3 regions of the Chryseobacterium sp. MIQD13 genome follow, and region 1 is predicted to be linked to each of the others. Evidence: riboswitches for the same ligand, from Rfam matches in the RefSeq annotation. Region 1 holds a riboswitch; each other region holds the start of a gene.
The links. Region 1 has a riboswitch for S-adenosylmethionine ahead of ACQWU4_RS08365 (SusC/RagA family TonB-linked outer membrane protein). Riboswitches for the same ligand answer to the same signal wherever they lie in the genome.
Positions count from the first base shown of each region.

Region 2: it holds a riboswitch for S-adenosylmethionine, as region 1 does, so the genes downstream of both, ACQWU4_RS07685 (alpha/beta fold hydrolase) here and ACQWU4_RS08365 (SusC/RagA family TonB-linked outer membrane protein) in region 1, are expected to answer to the same signal.
Region 3: it holds a riboswitch for S-adenosylmethionine, as region 1 does, so the genes downstream of both, ACQWU4_RS11780 (TonB-dependent receptor plug domain-containing protein) here and ACQWU4_RS08365 (SusC/RagA family TonB-linked outer membrane protein) in region 1, are expected to answer to the same signal.

Region 1 is NZ_JBNWAF010000002.1:273,494-279,986, reverse strand. Features, by position in the region: gene ACQWU4_RS08385 (GYDIA family GHMP kinase) at 1-825, shown strand, start outside; gene pckA (phosphoenolpyruvate carboxykinase (ATP)) at 953-2,569, shown strand; gene ACQWU4_RS08375 (type II 3-dehydroquinate dehydratase) at 2,698-3,105, opposite strand; gene ACQWU4_RS08370 (hypothetical protein) at 3,586-4,833, shown strand; SAM riboswitch class I at 5,091-5,188, shown strand; gene ACQWU4_RS08365 (SusC/RagA family TonB-linked outer membrane protein) at 5,272-6,493, shown strand, end outside.
Region 2 is NZ_JBNWAF010000002.1:129,346-135,838, reverse strand. Features, by position in the region: gene ACQWU4_RS07695 (DUF7619 domain-containing protein) at 1-137, opposite strand, end outside; gene ACQWU4_RS07690 (MGH1-like glycoside hydrolase domain-containing protein) at 456-3,071, opposite strand; SAM riboswitch class I at 3,258-3,364, shown strand; gene ACQWU4_RS07685 (alpha/beta fold hydrolase) at 3,423-4,361, shown strand; gene ACQWU4_RS07680 (ACT domain-containing protein) at 4,363-5,901, shown strand; gene ACQWU4_RS07675 (O-succinylhomoserine sulfhydrylase) at 6,013-6,493, shown strand, end outside.
Region 3 is NZ_JBNWAF010000002.1:1,042,898-1,049,390, reverse strand. Features, by position in the region: gene ACQWU4_RS11780 (TonB-dependent receptor plug domain-containing protein) at 134-2,878, opposite strand; SAM-I-IV-variant riboswitch at 3,172-3,270, opposite strand; gene ACQWU4_RS11775 (outer membrane beta-barrel protein) at 3,393-5,615, shown strand; gene ACQWU4_RS11770 (HesA/MoeB/ThiF family protein) at 5,690-6,397, opposite strand.

The sequences.
Region 1 (6,493 bases):
CCTACCAAGCTTGGACAAGAGTTTTTTTTTGATGAAAAAGACGACCGGAGATCTCTGATATTTTGGGAAGCGCATCATCAAAACAAATTATGGCTGAAGGCTGTCATTGATTATAAAAACTGGCAGATCCTCGAAACCAATCTTCCTTCAAGCGCTGAATTTATTCTTAAAACCTTAAAAAATGTTCAGCAACTTTCTAAAATCAAATTCAAGAACAGTTTTACTTATCATCTGAAGACCAATCTTCAGTTTCCCGCAGACTATGGACTTGGAAGCAGTTCTACACTCATGAATAATTTGGCGGAGTGGGCTGGTATTGATCCTTTTCATCTCAACAGCATTAGTCTGGGTGGAAGCGGTTATGATATTGCGGTTGCAAAAGAGAAATCAGCTATTCTTTTCCAGAGCAAACCTGAAATAAGTTATGAGAAGGTTGATTTCAGTCCGATGTTTAAAAATGAACTGATTTTTATTCATTTAAATCAGAAGCAGGACAGCAGGGAAGGAATCAATTTTTACAAGTCAAAATCAAAGTCCCAAATACTCGTTGATGAATTTTCGGATATCACAAAGAAAGTTTTGTTATGCGGTGAATTGGAAAATTTTTCTCAATTGATGATGATTCATGAGCAAAAAATATCAAAATTCCTTGAAATTCCTACAGTTAAAGAAAAAAATTTCACAGACTGCCCTGTTTTTGTTAAAAGTTTGGGAGCCTGGGGCGGAGATTTTGTGATGAGTGCCAAATTTCATGGCTATAAGGACTATTTTTGGGGAAAAGGTTTTAATACTGTTTTTGAATGGTCTGATATAATTAATTTATAATCAGTAATTTACAGCCAGGTTTTTTTATTTGCCATTCTGACTTATATCATTATATTTAAACCACCTTTAACAAATAATTAATATTAATTTTGTTGAACCCAATAAAGAAATAGAAAATATAAGTAAAATGAAACACGCTAAAATCATCCAGGATTTAGAAAAATTAGGGATTAAAGGAAATTATGAACTCGTCTATAACCCGTCTTATGAAGAGTTATATCAGGCTGAGGTAGCTCCTGAAAATCAAGGCTTTGAAGAAGCTGAGCTTACAGAATCTGGTGCAGTATCAGTAAAAACTGGAATTTTCACAGGTCGTTCGCCTAAAGACAGATACATAGTTCAGGATGATGTTACAAGAGACACAATTTTCTGGGACGGGAAAGTAAACCTTCCTACAACAGCGGAAAATTTTGATTCTTGTAAAGGATTAGTGCTGAACCAGCTTTCTGAGGCTAAAAAGATCTATGTAGTTGATGCTTTTTGTGGTACCAATACAGATACAAGACTAAAAGTGAGGTTCATCGTTGAAGTAGCGTGGCAGGCGCATTTCGTTACTAATATGTTCATCCGTCCGTCTCACTACGAATTAGAAAATTTCGGGGAGCCGGATTTCACAGTAATCAATGGTTCCAAAACAACCAACCCGAACTGGGAAGCTCAGGGATTAAATTCTGAGAACTTCATTATGTTCAATCTTACCGAAAAATTACAGATCATCGGAGGTACATGGTACGGTGGTGAAATGAAGAAAGGGATGTTTGCAATGATGAACTACTATCTTCCACTAAAAGGAATGGCTTCTATGCACTGTTCTGCCAATGTAGGTGAAGGTGGTGATGTCGCTCTTTTCTTCGGTCTTTCCGGAACAGGAAAAACAACTTTATCCGCAGATCCTAAGAGATTCCTTATCGGTGACGATGAGCACGGTTGGGATAACAATGGAGTATTCAACTATGAAGGTGGATGCTATGCTAAAGTAATTGACCTTTCAGAAGAAAAAGAGCCGGATATTTTCAGAGCAATCAAAAGAGATGCACTTCTTGAAAATGTAGTGGTAAATAACGGTGTTGCTGACTATAAAGACGGATCTATCACTGAAAATACAAGAGTATCTTATCCTATTTATCATATCAACAAAATTGTTCTTCCTTCTAAAGCCGGACATGCTAAGAAGATTGTTTATCTTTCTGCTGATGCCTTCGGAGTATTGCCTCCGGTTTCTATTTTAGATGAAAACCAGGCACAATATCACTTCCTTTGTGGATATACTTCCAAACTGGCTGGCACTGAAAGAGGAATCACTGAGCCTGAACCATCTTTCTCTCCTGCATTCGGAGAAGCGTTCCTTACCCTTCACCCAACAATGTATTCTAAAACATTGATCGGGAAGATGAAAGAACACGGTGCAAAAGCATATTTGGTAAATACAGGATGGAACGGAACCGGAAAGAGAATTTCTCTGAAAGATACAAGAGCTATCATTGATGCCATCATTGACGGTTCTATTGAAAATGCTCCTAAAACTCAGGTTCCTATCATGAACCTTGAAATTCCTACACAGCTTCCAAATGTTTCTGAAGGTATCCTGGATCCTAGAGAAACATACAGTAATGCTGCAGAATGGGAAGAAAAGGCAAAAGATCTTGCTGCAAGATATATCAAGAACTTTGAACAGTACTGTGATACTGAAGAAGGGAAGAAGCTAATTGCTTCAGGTCCTCAGCTTCAACAGCAGACTATCTAATATAACAAAAGCCTCATCATTGATGAGGCTTTTTTATTTAATAACTTCAATCCTTCCGAAATATTTATTTCTATTATTACAATGTCATGCTGAGCGGAGTCGAAGCATCTGTTTTCTAAATTCCTGGTTTATTTCAAACTTAAAATAGCCAGTCTGTACCCATCCATTCCAAAACCGGACAATACAGCATCTGTATTGGCTGCCGTTACAGATTTCTGTCGGAATTCTTCCCTTTTATAAATGTTACTGATGTGAACTTCTACTTTGGGTTTTTGTATATTTTTTAGGCAGTCTGCTATTGCATACGAGTAATGTGTATAAGCTCCGGGATTAATCACCAAAGCATCAAAATTATCCTCCTGAAGTCTGTTAATGATTTCTCCCTCAATATTAGACTGATAATAGCTGATCTCATGATATGAGAATTCAGTCTCCAGTTTTTTCAGATAATCTGCCATGGAAATTGTACCGTATATTTCCGGCTCCCTGGTGCCCAGTAAATTAAGATTTGGACCATTAATGATAAGAATTCTCATTTGAAAAATTTATTCAAAGATAAATAATTTCTCTGCATATTAATTATTAAGTGTCATAGATGTTTGGACAGAAATTCTGGTATAATCAATCCGTATCTATTTTAAACTCCCTGTAACTCTCATTTAAAATTTATAACATAAATAATTAAAGACATTTCAAAAGAAAGATATGTTGATAAAACCTATGATCTGTTAATTTTTATGTCGATTGATTTTTTTTATCACTAAGGTTAATTGGTTCAGTGGAGTTATCTAAATGAATTTTTATAAATCATTGGTTTAATTTATTGACTTTCAGTTTGATATAGATTTAAGTTATTTCCCGTTTTTCACTTATTGAATTGTTTTTTTTATCTAAGCCGGAGAATAACTTTGCCAAATGTTTATTCAAAAAAATCTCATCGAAATGAGTAAGGATGACTTGATGAAAGGATTCCCTGCAATAACTTTTATCAATCTTTAAACTTAAATAATTTGAAAATGAAAAAAACAATATTACTTTTTGCAACCATTGCTTCTGGTTTTATTTATTCACAGGTTGGAATCAATACGTCAAACCCACAGGGGATTTTCCATGTAGATGGTTTGAAGGATAATCCTGCATCGGGAGTTCCAACTGCTCCACAGGGCTCGAATGATTTTACTATAACTTCCACAGGCAGAGTCGGAATTGGAACCACTGAACCCAATGCTTCTGCAATTTTGGATGTCAATGTAGACGGACTTGCCGTTGGAAGCAAAAAAGGACTTCTGGGTCCGAAAGTAGCTTTAACTTCTCAAACCGATCAGGTTACCATTCCTTCGCCGGTAGCAGGACTGCTTGTGTATAATTTAGGAACCGGAGGACTTGGCTATACGGGTTATGTATTCTGGAATGGCACGGAGTGGAGAACATTTAATAACGGGTCTCTTGCCCCCGGAACTTTAGGAGCTATTACCTGTAACGGAGTTACACTTTCGCCCGGAACTTATACTGCCGGGACACCTTATACCGGAACAATGAATGTTCCTTATACAGGGGGAAACGGGGGAGTGTATGCTGCACAGACTGTAGGTCCTGTAAACGGGCTTACTGCAACGCTTCCTGCCGGGAATTTCAATGTAGGATCAGGAATACTTAGCTATACGGTTTCAGGAATGCCAACTGCTTCCAGTCCTACACTGACTACTTTCCCGATAAATATTGGTGGGCAGACCTGTAGTGCAACGGTAGGAGCTGGAGCTGTGATTGCGCCTGGAGAGCTTGTGTATTATCACTCTTCAATTCCCCGCCAGACAACATCATTTCTTTTAAGCCAATTCCTTAATGATCTTCCGGTAGTTAATAATACTTTCAGAGTCGATGCTTTTATTACTTCTCCTAATGCGTTTGATGGAAATGGAACTTCTACTAATTTTGATCCGCGTCTTTACAATATTACCACCACCAATGCGAAAGTATGGGTTTCTGAGGTGTCTACCCATACAGGTGATTCACGTGGTGCTAATTTTTTAATTTTCCCAAATAATTACGCACAGTTTGATGATGGGGTTTATCTTACCTATGGAAGAAATGAGACTGTTACATTTGATATTACAACTGCGGATAACAAATGGTACAGGGTTTATTATGCATTGCGTATAGATAACAAATCTTATACAAGTTCGGGTAATGCCAGCGTTACCTCAGATTCTAATACATTAGACAATACATTGGAAGTTTTTGTTTCCATACAGAGACTGTATTAATACTTGAAATTAATCTTGGAAACATTAAATGGCGCCTTATGGCGTCTTTTTTTATTTCAGTATTTTATAAAATATGCATCATTCAATTATTAATAATGATATATCTCATGTTTGAAGATTTCATAATTCGTTAACTGCTTGCTGTGAGGGTTTTTAATTAAAAATTAAGTTAATTTTTGATAATATTTAGTAAAAAATTTTAAAGTCTACTTGTTTTGTAGACTAATTGTTTTTAGATTTGCAGACATATTTCGATCGGCTTATAAAGAAAGATGGAGGGAACTGACCCTGTGAAATCTTAACAACCTGCCCCTGCGCAAGGTGTTACATTCAGCCTTTAAAGGAAAAATAAGCATTTGGTTAATCGTATTTATCGATGCCCTTTGCTGACTTTTCTGCAAAGGGTTGATTTTTAATATACGATAAATAGAATTGATTATGATTAGCAAAAATTTAATTGCATCTAAGGTTTGGATTCCTCCTGTTGCTGTGTTTTTCTTAGGAATTATCAGCGTAAATGCACAGGAAGTAAAAGCAAAAAAAGATACAATCAACGAAAAGGAAATTGATGAAGTAGTAGTAATCGCTTATGGGAAAGCCAAGAGAACAAGTTATACAGGTTCAGTAGCTACCATCTCAAGTGATAAGATCAATAACAGACCTGTTACCAATATTACAAAAGCTCTTGAAGGGCAGGTTCCCGGAATACAGGCGGTAAGTGCTTCAGGACAGCCGGGTTCTACAGCTTCCATCAGGATCAGAGGAGTAGGGTCGATAAGCGCTTCCAGCGATCCGTTATGTGTGGTAGACGGAATTCCTTTTGACGGAAATATCAACTCTATCAGCCCGAATGATATAGAATCTATCAGTGTTTTGAAAGATGCTACGGCCAGTTCACTATACGGTTCAAGAGGAGCCAACGGAATCATCATTATCACCACAAAGTCCGGTAAAAAAGGGGAATCCAGAATCAATTTTAACATCAGTCAGGGATTTTCCGGCAGAGCCGTAAAAGATTACAAACAGGTAAGTACAGACGAATATTTCCAGCTGTATTGGGAAGCCTTGAGAAACGGCTATAAATCAGGACAAATAACTTCACAACAGGCAGGACAGATGGCAAGCGATAATCTTGTGAATGCTTTGGGAATAAACCCTTACGGAGCCGGATTTCCAAAACCTGTAGGAACAGACGGGAAGCTTCTTCCGGGAGCAAAGCCTCTATGGAATGACGATTGGAGGGATATTCTTCAAAGAACGGCATCCAGAAGCCAGGTGGATTTCGATATCAGTGGAGGAAGTGAAAAAAGTAATTACTTCTTTTCATTAGGCTACCTTGATGATAAAGGAATTGCCATCGAATCAGGATTTCAAAAATTTTCCACCAGATTAAAGATCAATTCCGAAGTTAAAAAGTGGTTGAATGCAGGGGCAAATCTAAGCTACACCAACAGTATTCAGCAGGCACCACCTTCTTCGGATTCCAGAACAGACAATATTATCAATGCAGCCAGAGTAATTCCGTCTTTCTATCCTTATTACGAAAGAAACGCTGATGGAAGCTACGTTTTGGATGCAGAAGGAAACAGGATTTATGATTTCGGGAAATACAGACCTACAAGTGCTTTACAAAACCAGAATGCCGCTGCAACTCTGCCTT
Region 2 (6,493 bases), 140 kb from region 1:
TTTTTTGCAACCGTATTAGTGGAAGAGGCTGAAAGTAATTTGGCTTTAAAATTCGGATCAGGAATACTGATGTTCTGTGATTTCATTCCCAAGCTGAACATTAGGAAAGAAACTAAACAAAATAATTTTGTTTTCATAAATAGTGTATTGGTTTTTTTATTGTGCTTATCACTGCTATCCAAAGAAAATCCCTCTGAGAATAAAGAGCAGTCAATTAAAAAGATAGTAAGCTTAGTCTAAAAATGAATAGTGTGGATTTTGAATAACAAATTGGGTAGATTGCCCGGATTGGAATTTCCTGACTGAGCTGACAGGAAAAAGGAAGAAGAAATATTTTTCATTGTGTGTGTTTTCTCGCGCAAAGGTAGGCAAAAAATAAAGGGTACGATTTTACATAATATATTTCTTGAAACTCGACTTTTAATAAAAAAGCCTCTTAAAAAGAGGCTTTATATTTATACTGTTAATCTAGGTTTCATAAGTTTGGCAACCGTTGCAGTCCATCCCGTCTGATGGGAAGCACCAACACCCCGGCCATTGTCACCATGAAAATATTCAAAGAAAGTAATATAATCCTTAAAATGTTCATCATAATTGAACTTGGCATTACCTCCGTTGAAAGGCCTTTGTCCATCCTCATCCTTTAAAAATAATGAACACAGCCTTCTGCTGATATTCTGTGCTACTTCATCCAGGTTTTTCTTCTCACCGCTTCCGGTTGGGAATTCCACTTTTAAGCTGTTGCCATAGTAAAAATGAAAACGCTGTAAACTTTCCACAATAAGGAAATTGATAGGGAACCAGATAGGTCCGCGCCAGTTGCTGTTACCACCGAACATACGGCTGTCACTCTCAGCAGGAGTATAATAAACTACATTTTCTGTTCCGTGAACAGAGAATATGAAAGGATTTTCCTCATACACTTTTGACATCGCACGGATTCCGTAAGAACTTAAAAATTCATTTTCATCAAGCATTCTGTTCAGAACTTTTGTCAGCCTGTTTTTACGGAGAATACTCATCAGGTGCTTTCTTCCCTGTCCTTCCTCATCCCAGTGGGAAACCAGTTTCGTAAGTTCAGGCTTGTTCTTTAATACCCATTCCATTCTTGCCTGGAAATTCGGCATTTTATCCAGTAAATGATGATCTACAATCTCTACTGCAAACATCGGAATCAATCCTACGATACTTCTCAATTTCAGAGAGACACTGTCTCCGTTACCCAGCTGCAGTACATCATAGAAAAATCCATCCTCTTCATTCCATAAACCTTCTTTTCCATCTCCTAAATTTTCCATAGCTTCTGCGATATACAGATAATGCTCAAAAAACTTAATTGCCATATCTTCATACACCTGATAGTACTGAGCCAGCTCCATGGCAATCCGCATCATATTAAGAGCATACATAGCCATCCAGCTTGTTCCGTCAGCCTGTTCAAGATGTTGACCGTCCTTCAGTTCCATATTCCGGTCGAAAGCCCCGATATTATCCAGTCCAAGGAAACCGCCTCCAAAAATGTTTTTACCGTTTTTATCCTTTCGGTTTACCCACCAGGTAAAATTCAGAAGAAGCTTCTGGAAGACTTTTTCAAGAAACAAAAGATCAGGCTTGCCATTCTGCTTTTCATCAATCTTAAAAACCCGGAAACACGACCATGCATGTACCGGTGGATTCACATCGCTCAGATTCCATTCATAAGCAGGAAGCTGGCCATTCGGATGCATATACCATTCCTTGGTTAACAGTAAAAGTTGCCCCTTGGCAAATTCACCGTCAATGATAGAAAAAGGAACACAGTGAAACGCCAGATCCCATGTTGCATACCACGGATACTCCCATTTATCGGGCATAGAGATAATATCTTTATTATGAAGATGGTTCCATTCCGTGTTTCTTACATATTCATTAAAATTCCTCGGAGCTTCATGGTTTGGGTCGCCTTTCAGCCACTTTCCTACATTGTAATGATAGAACTGTTTATTCCAGAGAAGTCCTGCAAATGCCTGTCTCTGAACATTTCTTTCATCCTCATTAGTTGTTTCACTCTGAATTTCATTGTAGAACTCATCTGCTTCGATAGCTCTTGTACTGAAGATCTCGTCAAAATCTGCAAAAGGCTCGTCCGTCTCATCAGGACATAACCTGAAATCAAAAGTTTTGGATTGTCCTGCTTCAATGATTTCATCAATGATAAAAGAAGCTTTGGTCCCTCTTTTTTCCGGATTTACCGTGTTGCTCCCATAGACAATGTGATCATTGACTCCATCCTTAAAATAAGTGTTTCCCGAATAAGGCGCCCCGTATAATTTAGGAGTATTGGTTTCATTATCACAGAAAGCGCTTTTTGCTGCCAGATTTCTTGAATAGAATTTTTTGATCGAAATACTGTCATGGTTAACGTCAATGCACCCATCATACGAAGCATTCATTTGCCCCTTGTATGTATTGTAGCCCCATTTCCAGTTGTTTCGGAACCACGCAGCCGGAGCTATAACGATGGGAGCATCCTGCTTACTTCTGTTGTGAACAGTTACCCTTGCAAGGATATTATTATGATCCGCCTTACAATATTCAATAAAAATATCGAAATATTCATCGTCATTAAAAATCCCTGTATCAAACAGCTCATATTCAGGTTCCTTTTTGCTTCGTCTTCCGTTTTCAGCAACAAGATCATCATAAGGAAATGCATTGATCGGATACTTATACACCATCTTCATATAGCTGTGGGTAGGTGTATTATCTAAATAATAAAAAATTTCTTTGATATCTTCTCCGTGATTGCCCTGAGGATTGCTTAAACCAAAAAAGCGCTCTTTTACAATTTTATCTTTTTTATTCCAAAACGAGAAAGCAAAACAGAAAATCTGCTTCACATCAGAGATTCCTGCGATCCCTTCTTCACCCCATCGGTAAGTATAACTTTCAGCATTATTATGGTTTGCGTAATGCCAGGCATTTCCGTTCGGGCTGTAGTCTTCACGCACATTTCCCCATTGCCGGTTGCTGACGTACGGACCCCAGTTTTTCCATTTAGAATCTTGTAATCTTTCTTTTTCAACAGTCATATTTCATCATTTTTCAAGTACGAAGTTAGTTTTTTTGAAAAATAATTCCAATTCCTTCCACCTGAAGAATTATTAACATACCGTTGAAACACTTATTATTACAGCATTTTTTAATATTAAATATTTTTTTTGAAAAATTTAAAAGAAAAAACATATCTTTGCAGTGCGTTCATTCAAATATTGAAAATGTTATCAAGAAAGGTTGAGGGATTAGACCCTATGAAACCTTAGCAACCCTTTGCGCAAGCAGAGAAGGTGCTACGTTCTACCAATTTATTTTGGACAGATAACTCACTGAAGTTCTTTTCAGCCATTTCCTGTGGCATTTTCAATTGTATTAAAATAATAGAATTGAAAACAGAACTAAACTATATTAATCTTTCGTATCACACCCATTCCAAAAAGGAATGCCATATCCCGTTGACCTATCAGATCTTCGGGAAAGACTTGTTTTCAGCACCCATTATACTGGTTAATCATGCTTTGACCGGAAATTCAAATGTTTCCGGAGAAAAAGGATGGTGGAAGCAGTTAATTGGTGAAAATCAGGTAATTGATACAAATAAATATACTGTTCTGTGTTTCAATATCCCCGGAAACGGATATGATCATTTTTTAATTGACGAATACGAAGATTTCACACCATCAGATATTGCAGAAATATTCCTGAAAGGTCTTGAAGCTTTACATATCAAAAATTTATATGCCATTATTGGAGGTTCTCTCGGAGGAGGAATTGCCTGGGAAATGCTTGCCAAGCAGCCACAGCTGGCGGAAATTTTTATTCCCATTGCCTGCGACTTTAAAACCCATGACTGGCTTCATGCACAGTGTCTTGTTCAAAAATTTCTGTTGAACGGAAATGATGAACCGCTGCAAAAAGCAAGAATCCATGCTATGTTGTGTTACAGGACACCTCAATCCTTAAATGACAGATTTCAAAACAGATACGATCTTGAAAATCAGCGACTTGAGTCGGAAGACTGGCTTGTGTATCATGGAAATTCATTAAACGAAAGATTTAGTTTAAAATCTTATAAATTGATGAATCATTTGCTGATGAATATCAATGCCGAAGAACATCAGCTTGAAAAGATCAGTGCCCGAATGCACCTTATTGCAGTAGATACAGATTTATTTTTCCCTGCTTCTGAAATCCGAATGTGCTTTAAGCAGCTGAAAGATAAAAATAAAGAAGTTTTCTATCATGAAATAGAGTCAATTCACGGGCATGATGCCTTCTTAATGGAATACGAACAATTAAATACTATCATAAAAAATATTTTGTAGAATGAGAAATGCTAACGAAATAAAGTTTTTAAAAAACAGATCAATCATCAAGTTTGAAGGAGAAGATTTCTTAGGGGAAATCGGGATCGACGGAAGAATTTTTAAGGCGCTTACTTTGGCGCGTATCAGTGTAGGAGTGATCTCCCAGCAGGCTATCGAAAACGGAATTTCAATTCTGGTCAATGAAGCTGATGCAGAAAATGCAGTAACCTGCCTGATCGATGAGTTTGAAGCAGAAAGAAAATCCGGGAAAGTTTCCCAGATCTATAGTATCAATAATGTTTCCGTACTTGGTTTTGTAGCGGAAGATTTCAATAAAGTACTTGCAGAACTTGCAAGGAATAATGTATTTCCGCTTCTTCTGAATCAGGTTGCAGCTGAGAAAAGAGTTAATATTGTAGTTACCTCTTCCCAGGATGAGAAAACGAAAAATATCATTGAATCCGAAATATTCAAAAAACCTAAAACTGTTCATCTGGCGATCATTGGGCACGGGAATGTAGGGAAAACTTTAATAGACCAGGTTTTACAGTCTTCCGAAGAAATCAGAAGACGTAAAAAAATAGACCTTAAAGTAGTTGCGGTTGCCAATTCAAGAAAAATCGCATTTAACAAAAAAGGTTTCAATGAAGGCTGGAATGATGAGGTTTTAACGGCAGAACATCCGTCAAATGTTGAAGAGCTGATCAATTTCTCAAAAGAAAATCAGCTGGAAAACCTGATTGTAGTAGACAATACAGCAAGCAAAGATTTTGTAAAGAACTATCATGCATTGGCTGAAAACGGCTTTGATCTGGTTTCATCCAATAAAATTTTCAACACACTGCCAATTGAAGAATACCGTAAACTAAGATATACGTTGAGTAAAAACAACAGACGTTATCTTTATGAAACCAATGTGGGAGCAGGCCTTCCATTGATTGATACTATAAAATTATTACACCTTTCAGGAGAAAATATTACCAGAATAAAAGGGGTATTCTCCGGATCATTAAGTTACATTTTTAATAATTTCTCTGTAAGAAACGATAAATTCTCTACAATCATTGGGGAAGCTATGGAGAAAGGATATACAGAACCTGATCCACGCGAAGACCTTTCCGGAAATGATGTAGCAAGAAAACTTCTGATCCTTGCGAGGGAACTGGATCTGATTAATGAATTCCAGGATATCAATATTCAGAATTTAATTCCTGAAAATCTTTTGTCCGTTGATAAAAATGAGTTTATCTCTAGGCTGGATGAGCTGGATGAAGAATATCAGAAAATCAAAGAAGGGCAGGAACCGGGGCATGTGCTTCGTTATGTGGGCGATCTTCATGGTGACCTTCAGAAGGATAAAGGCCAGCTCGATGTAAAATTGGTTTCTGTACCGGGAAGCTCAGCTTTAGGACAGTTGAAAGGTTCAGATTCTATTTTTGAAATCTATACGGAAAGTTACGGTGAAAACCCGATTGTAATCATGGGAGCCGGAGCCGGAGCTCAGGTAACAGCGAGAGGAGTTTTCGGAGACATTTTAAGAGTAAGTGAAACGAAATAAATTAATGTAACAAGATAACAATTTAACAGTTTACCAATGATTACATCTGAGCGAAGCGAAGAATTTCATTGTTCCATTGATACACTGTTCTATTGGTAAATTAAATATTTTATGGAAAATTTTGAAACATCAGCGATAAGAACCCAGACTGAAAGAACTCAGTTTGATGAACATACAACGCCGCTATATCTTACATCAAGCTTTATTTTTCAGGATGCGGAAGATATGAGAGCAAGTTTTGCTGAAGAAAAACCTAAAAACCTGTACAGCCGTTTTTCAAATCCGAACGTGACTGAATTTACAGATAAGATTGCAAAAATGGAAGGTGCAGAAGCAGGATATGCATTTGCAACGGGAATGGCTGCTATTTATTCAACATTTGTTGCTTTATTGAATGCAGGTGATCATATTGTCAGCTGCCAGTCAGTATTCGGGTCTACACATACTTTATTTACAAAATATTTCCCGAAATGGAATATCGAAACTTCCTATTTCAAGGCAGAGGATGCTGGGAACGTGGAACAGTATATCAAGCCTAATACAAAAATCCTGTACCTTGAAACCCCAACTAATCCGGCAATTGAAATTCTGG
Region 3 (6,493 bases), 770 kb from region 1:
TCCTCAAAACACAGGAAATCAGAATGATGAATCTCAACTATACTTAATTCCTTAAATCTGCTTAATGGTTTAAAGGGTTCATAAAATAAAAACAGAGATTTTATTCTCTGTTTTTTATTTGTCTTTATTTACTTTAGAATTTAAATTCCACTCTTGCAAAAAGGAAACGTCCTCCGATGCCGTATTGGGAAACCTGCCTTGAATATACAAATTGGTTATCGGCAGTCAGCGAACTGATATTGGGACTTTTGGAAGGCAGTATATTGAATATATTATTACTTCCTATCGTCGCCGAAATATTTTTATTGAAATCATATCCTACGGAAAGGTCCGTCACAAAGCGTTCATTTAAAACAAAGTGTTCCCTGCTTTCGGTAACGCCGTCAAAATTGGCATCCAGCACATCAGCATCTGTTACTTTTCCAAAATAGGAATTTCTAAGGGAAATCGTAAGCGCAGCAAGCCTTAAAGTGTTGGCAAGAGTAGCTTTGATACGCGGCACGGCTTCTTCAAAATACACCCTGTTAGGTTCGGAGAAATAATTATTGATCTGGCTCACCAGTTTAGGTGAAGCATGAATATCTCCAATTCTTCTGGTCTGATTAAGGTTAAGTCCAAGATTATTTTCCAGAGAAATCCCTTCCGAAATTCTTGAGTTCTGGGAAACAGTGATATCTAATCCTTTCGTTTGTGAATCCACTGCATTGGCAAAGAAATTCGCAGCACTGGCTCTGGCCAGATCGAAAGCTCCTTGCAGAACCGCCTGGTCTGATCCGGGTGCAAAATTTCCTTCAGGACGGTAGAATAAATCTGTAAGCACTACTCTGTCCTTAATCTTTATAAGATAAGCATCTGCTGTAAATACTAAACTCAAAGACGGGATCTTCCATGTAATGCCTGTGCTGTAGGACTGTGAGGTTTCCTGCTTTAATTTCGGAATTCCCAGTGCCTGAGCCGCCTCAGAATTATTTCTGAAAGTTCCTACCTGCGTTGTCTGCCCTTTCTGAATCAGTGTAGACGTAGAGCTATAGTAAATCTGTGCCAGAGAAGGTGCCCTGAATCCTGTGGAAACCGCTCCTCTCCAATTAAAATTCTTAGCCAGTTTTACATTTGTTGCCAGTTTATAGTTAAAAGTAGAACCGAAGTCTGAATAATTTTCAAAACGTACAGCTCCTTCCACTAACCACCAGTCGGTTGGCTCAATTTCAACATCAGCATAGGCTGCAATACTGTTTCTGCTTCCGGAAACCGCATTATCAGGGCTAAATCCAGGGAAAACCTGTGAACCGGCCGGCCTTATATTTCCAAAAAAATCAGTTGGTTTTTCATTATCAGGAGTAGCTGCTGTTACTACGTGTCCATATATATCATAAGAAACGTAAGAATTTTCTTTTCCGGCATTTACTTTATAATTTTCATACCGGTATTCCCCTCCAAAGGCAACATTTAAGCCATGTAAAACATCATATTTTTTTGAGAAATCCAGATTCAGAGTATTTTGTAAAAACTCTGATCCTCCTGCTTCAAAAGTTCTTGGAGAGCTGTCTCCCAGAGATGCATTAAATGTATTGACAACACCAAAATTAAAAGCATTCTTTCCAAAAGTATTACTCAGATCTACATTCCAGCCGTTCCATTTTCCTTTAATTCCTCCGGCTAAGGAATAATCATTTACACTTGCTTCAATCTGTGGTAAATATCCATTGGGTGTAACAGCATTGATATTTCTTTCTGTGTTTGGAAGCCGGAAAAATCCACCTGCATTTCCCAAACGGTAACTGTAACCTCCAAAGGAATATACTTTCCAGTCTTCATTTACAGGAATTTCGGAATTGAAAAAAAGCTGCGCTGACTGTAATTTAGACTGTCCTGCCCTCAGGCTGAAATCTTTTCTTTCCAGGCCTCTGTATTTAAGCTCCTGGTCCGTAAAATCCTTTCCTAATAAGCCTTGTAATGCTGTTATACTGTTCGCACCTGCTATCTGGTTTTTGAAATCCTGTGAAAAGTAATCAACCTGTGAAGCATACTGCTTAACAGTATTGATAATTTGCTGAGTATTGGAAGTGTTGGTTATATTTTTATACAACCCGTCAATATTAACTCCATTCTGCAAAGCCCTGTAATTAATAGCATTATAAGCATTGAAAATATCTCCCTGACGTACTCCTGCTCTGGAATACGGGTCACGGTACTGCACTGATCCTGTAACATTGATAAAACCTTTGTCACCAATTTTAGCTCCATAATTTAAATCTGCAGAAATAGTCTGCCCATCTATTCCGCCAGTGAAATTGTTTGCTGCAGGCGAAGCATATCCTCCTAAAAACACCTGACCTGAAAGTCCAAGCCTTTTTTTAAGGCCTAAGTTCACCACTCCTGCTATAGCATCAGAACCATATTGTGCAGAAGCCCCGTCTCTCAGCACTTCAATTTTCTCTAGTGCAAAGGCAGGAATAGCATTAAGATCAGTTCCCACAGAACCTCTTCCCGGCGTTAAAGTAACATTGATCAGAGAAGACTGATATCTTCTTTTTCCATTAAGTAAGACTAAAACCTGATCCGGGCCAAGTCCTCTGAGAAGGGCCGGATCTACAAAGTCAGTCCCATCATTCACAGTATGTGAAGTGGAAGAGAATGAAGGTACGACGTAATTGAGCGCCTGGCTTATATTATTAACCGGACTTTGTCTCAAAATTTTTGAAATATTGATGATATCTACAGGAACAGGAGTTTCCGTAAGAGATCTTCCCGATCCTCTTGATCCAAGAATTACCACATCATCAATCTTTTTAGATGAAGCAGAATCCGTTTGTCCAAAGTAAAATGCTGATATAATGGTTGCTGATGCTATGATTATTTTTTTGTTGAAAGTATACATGTATTTTCTATTTTATTATTACTGATTGTTTGGTTGGTCTTTGGCAATAGTATTCCTGTAACCTATTATTTAAGGTTACGATCAAAAGCCAGAATGTTTTTATTATTTTTTAAAGAAGTCTAGAAACAACAACACATGCGCATGTGGAAATGGCATGAAAACAGGTCAGAATAACAAAGTGATACTTCATGATCTGAAAAACGAAAATTTAAATTGGAAATGTGTTTCCCCTTGTCTTTAAACATTGATTTTATTTTTTTAAAACAAAAATTTCAAGATGGGAAGAAAAATAGAGAATAAACATTTTTTCCGGGCATGCCGGCTTATCTATTTCAGCACCTTGCTTGTTTTTGCAGGTTGCTATCCCATCTATGAGATTCTTGATAATTACGTGGCAAAGATATAAATATTTCGGAAATAAAAAAATAATTGCCTAAAAATTTAACTTTTCGCAAATTTCACCGTAACAAATCAATGTTTTTTACGTCTAACTAAACAGTAGTAAAAAAACATTATGAGAAAAACTATATTCGCGCTGTCTTTGCTTGCGTCTTTTTTTGCCTATTCACAGGAAAAAACCAATACCAGTCCGGACAAGGAAAAACAGATTGAAGGTGTTGTGATTACCAAAACTAAAAAAGCCGTTGAACAGAAAGCAGACCGTACTATTTTTGATTTTTCTGAACAGCCACAGCTCAATAACGGCAATGTTCTGGAGGGGATAAAGAAACTTCCGGGACTTGTAGCTACAGATATTGCCGGGATGATGTACCAGGGAAAAATCCTGGATGTTTATCTGAATGGACGGCCTTTAAATATTACTTCGAACGAACTGAATTCTTTTCTTGAAGGGATGCCTGCCAACTCAGTGGACAGAATTGAAGTGATTACCCAGCCCGGAGCAGAATTTCCTGCCACTTCAGGAGGTGCAATCATGAATATCATTACGAATAAGAATGCCAATAAGTATTTAACGGCAACGTATTCGGGAAATTACTCGTTTACGAATTACGATAAATTCAGAAGCAGAACCACTAATTCTCTAAACCTGAATGCCAGAAATAAATTTTTCGGATGGCAGCTGAACGTAGGCCAGAACTATCGTGAAAGTATGCTGAACGGAGATCAGGATGTGCTTCTTCATAATAATACAGACAGAATAGGGCGTGGTTATTTCGCAAAGGCAGGTGTAACCTTTGATCTGGGACAGGACAGATTATTATTGAATTACGATATTTATCACAATAACAATGACAATTATACGCTAAGTAACGGTATAGGAGACAGAACACCGGATAACAGTCCCTTAGGCTATTACCTGAGAGATTATGATTTTACTTCTTCAGATATTGCCCATACCAACAGTGTAAGACAGGAAGCTGTAGCGACTTATCAGAAACGTTTTGCGGATAAATCTCAAAAGCTGGATTTCCAGTTTGGATATACGAAAGCATATACAAAGTTTGGACAAGACAATGTATTTCTCGATAAAACATTCCAGGAGCCGTTTGAGCCCCTGCCCAGATATGTTCTCGGAAATGTGCTGAGCAATAATTCGGATATGAGAATTGCTAACTTTAAAATTGATTATTCCCAACCTATAAAGCTTCTGGATGGAGGGAAAGTTAGTTTGGGAGGTTTGTATGAGAGACAGGATTATGATACGGAAAGCAGAGGCCTTACCAATCTGGAGTATCAGAGACAAACGGCTTCCACTTATCTTGAATTTCAGGCGAAACTGAAAAAATTTGATTTTACCTTAGGAGCCAGAGCAGAAAACTATGATATCTCCGGGATTACAAGAGTCATAAAAGATGATGCTGTATTGGAAAGGGATTTAACACCTTTCAATAAGTTCAAACTTTTCCCGAATGCCAGTGTACAGTATAGCCTGATGAACCAGGTATACATTGCCGCTAACTACAACAAAAAGATCACTCTGCCGAGTATTTCTGCCCTGAATCCGAACAATGTTATATTTGGAAGCCCGAATACACAGGTAACGGGTAACCCAGATCTTCAGCCTACCATTTTCGACAACTATGAATTGAAGGTTTCCGCTTTTGATTATGCTTTCATTGGATACAGTGTAAGTTCTGCAAAGGATCAGGTGGCACAGATCATTATGAAAGACGGTAAGAACCTTTACAACAGACAGGTGAATATCTCGAATATGAAAATTCACAACTTCAATGTAGGTCTTCCGATTCCGTTTATGATTTTCAGTAAGCCGATGAGCGAGATCATGAAGTTTAATTTTAATCCTGATAAGATTAATTTCATGTACCTGTATGCAGGTTATCAGAAACATGATATTGACAATTTGAACAATAAAGGGTTCTGGATCTTTAATATCATGACTCAGCTGCTTTTGCCAAAGGATATCAAACTGACGGCCAACTACAGCTATCTGACACCAAAAGCAGGATATTTCTACTTTACTGCAGACAAACCGTTCAATAATAACCTGGATATCACACTGACGAAAAAATTTATGAATAACCGCCTTACGGTTTCTGTTTTCGCAAATGATATTTTCAACGGACAGGTGATGCAGGTTTATTCTAATCCGCCTGAAGGACAGTCTGTAATGATCAGAAGCAAATATGATACAAGAAATTTCGGAATTTCTATTAATTATAAAATTCCTACAAAAAATAAACTGGCTAAAGAGGATCCGAATATCCTGAACCAGACTAAAAAAGAAGACACTGGTGTAATGCAGCAAGGACAATAATTTTTAGGATTAAAAAACCATAAAATGAGGCAGTAAAGTAATTTTACTGCCTCATTTATTTAAAACAATATAATTTAAAAATCTATGGTCTGGAACCTCCAATCCAAAGTATCAATAAGGGTAAGCTTATTAGATTCTACAGGTAGCCCGGTGATGATCTTTAAAACCTTCATAGCCATCATACTTCCTACAATGCCGGGAAGTGCCCCCAAAACTCCGAGACTGTCACAATCCGGCATATTTTCATCGAAAGGAGGCTCCGGAAAGAGATCTCTTAGATTCTTACTTCCGCTGTAATTGAAAACAGCAACCTGTCCTGAAAACCCCAATATGCTGCCATAAACCAAAGGTTTTCCTAATTTCACACAGGTGTCATTAATTAAATACCTTGTTGTAAAATTATCGGAACCATCCACAATAATATCGTATTGCGAAAGGATTCCTTCGGCGTTGGAATACTCAATTTTTTTATCAATCCCGGTAAATCTTACCTGCTGATTCAGGTTTTTTACAAAAAATTCAGCACTTTCAACCTTGGAATTTCCGACTGTATTTTCAGCGTGAATGATCTGCCGGTTCAGATTGTGAAGCTCTACCTCATCAAAATCTGCCACACCCAGATTTCCAACCCCAGCCGCTGCGAGATACTGAATAACCGGACTTCCCAAACCTCCTGCGCCAATGACAAGTACTTTGGAACTGATGATTTTCCGTTGCCCTTCCAGCCCTATTTCTTCAATAAATATCTGCCGGCTGTATCTTGTAAAAATATCTTTGCTCATCTAGTAATTATTTTGAACCATTAAGGTTTTTTAAGGGATTAAGAGATATTCAGGTGAACTTTGCTTTAAGATCTAAAAATCTCGTGATTTTTCTTA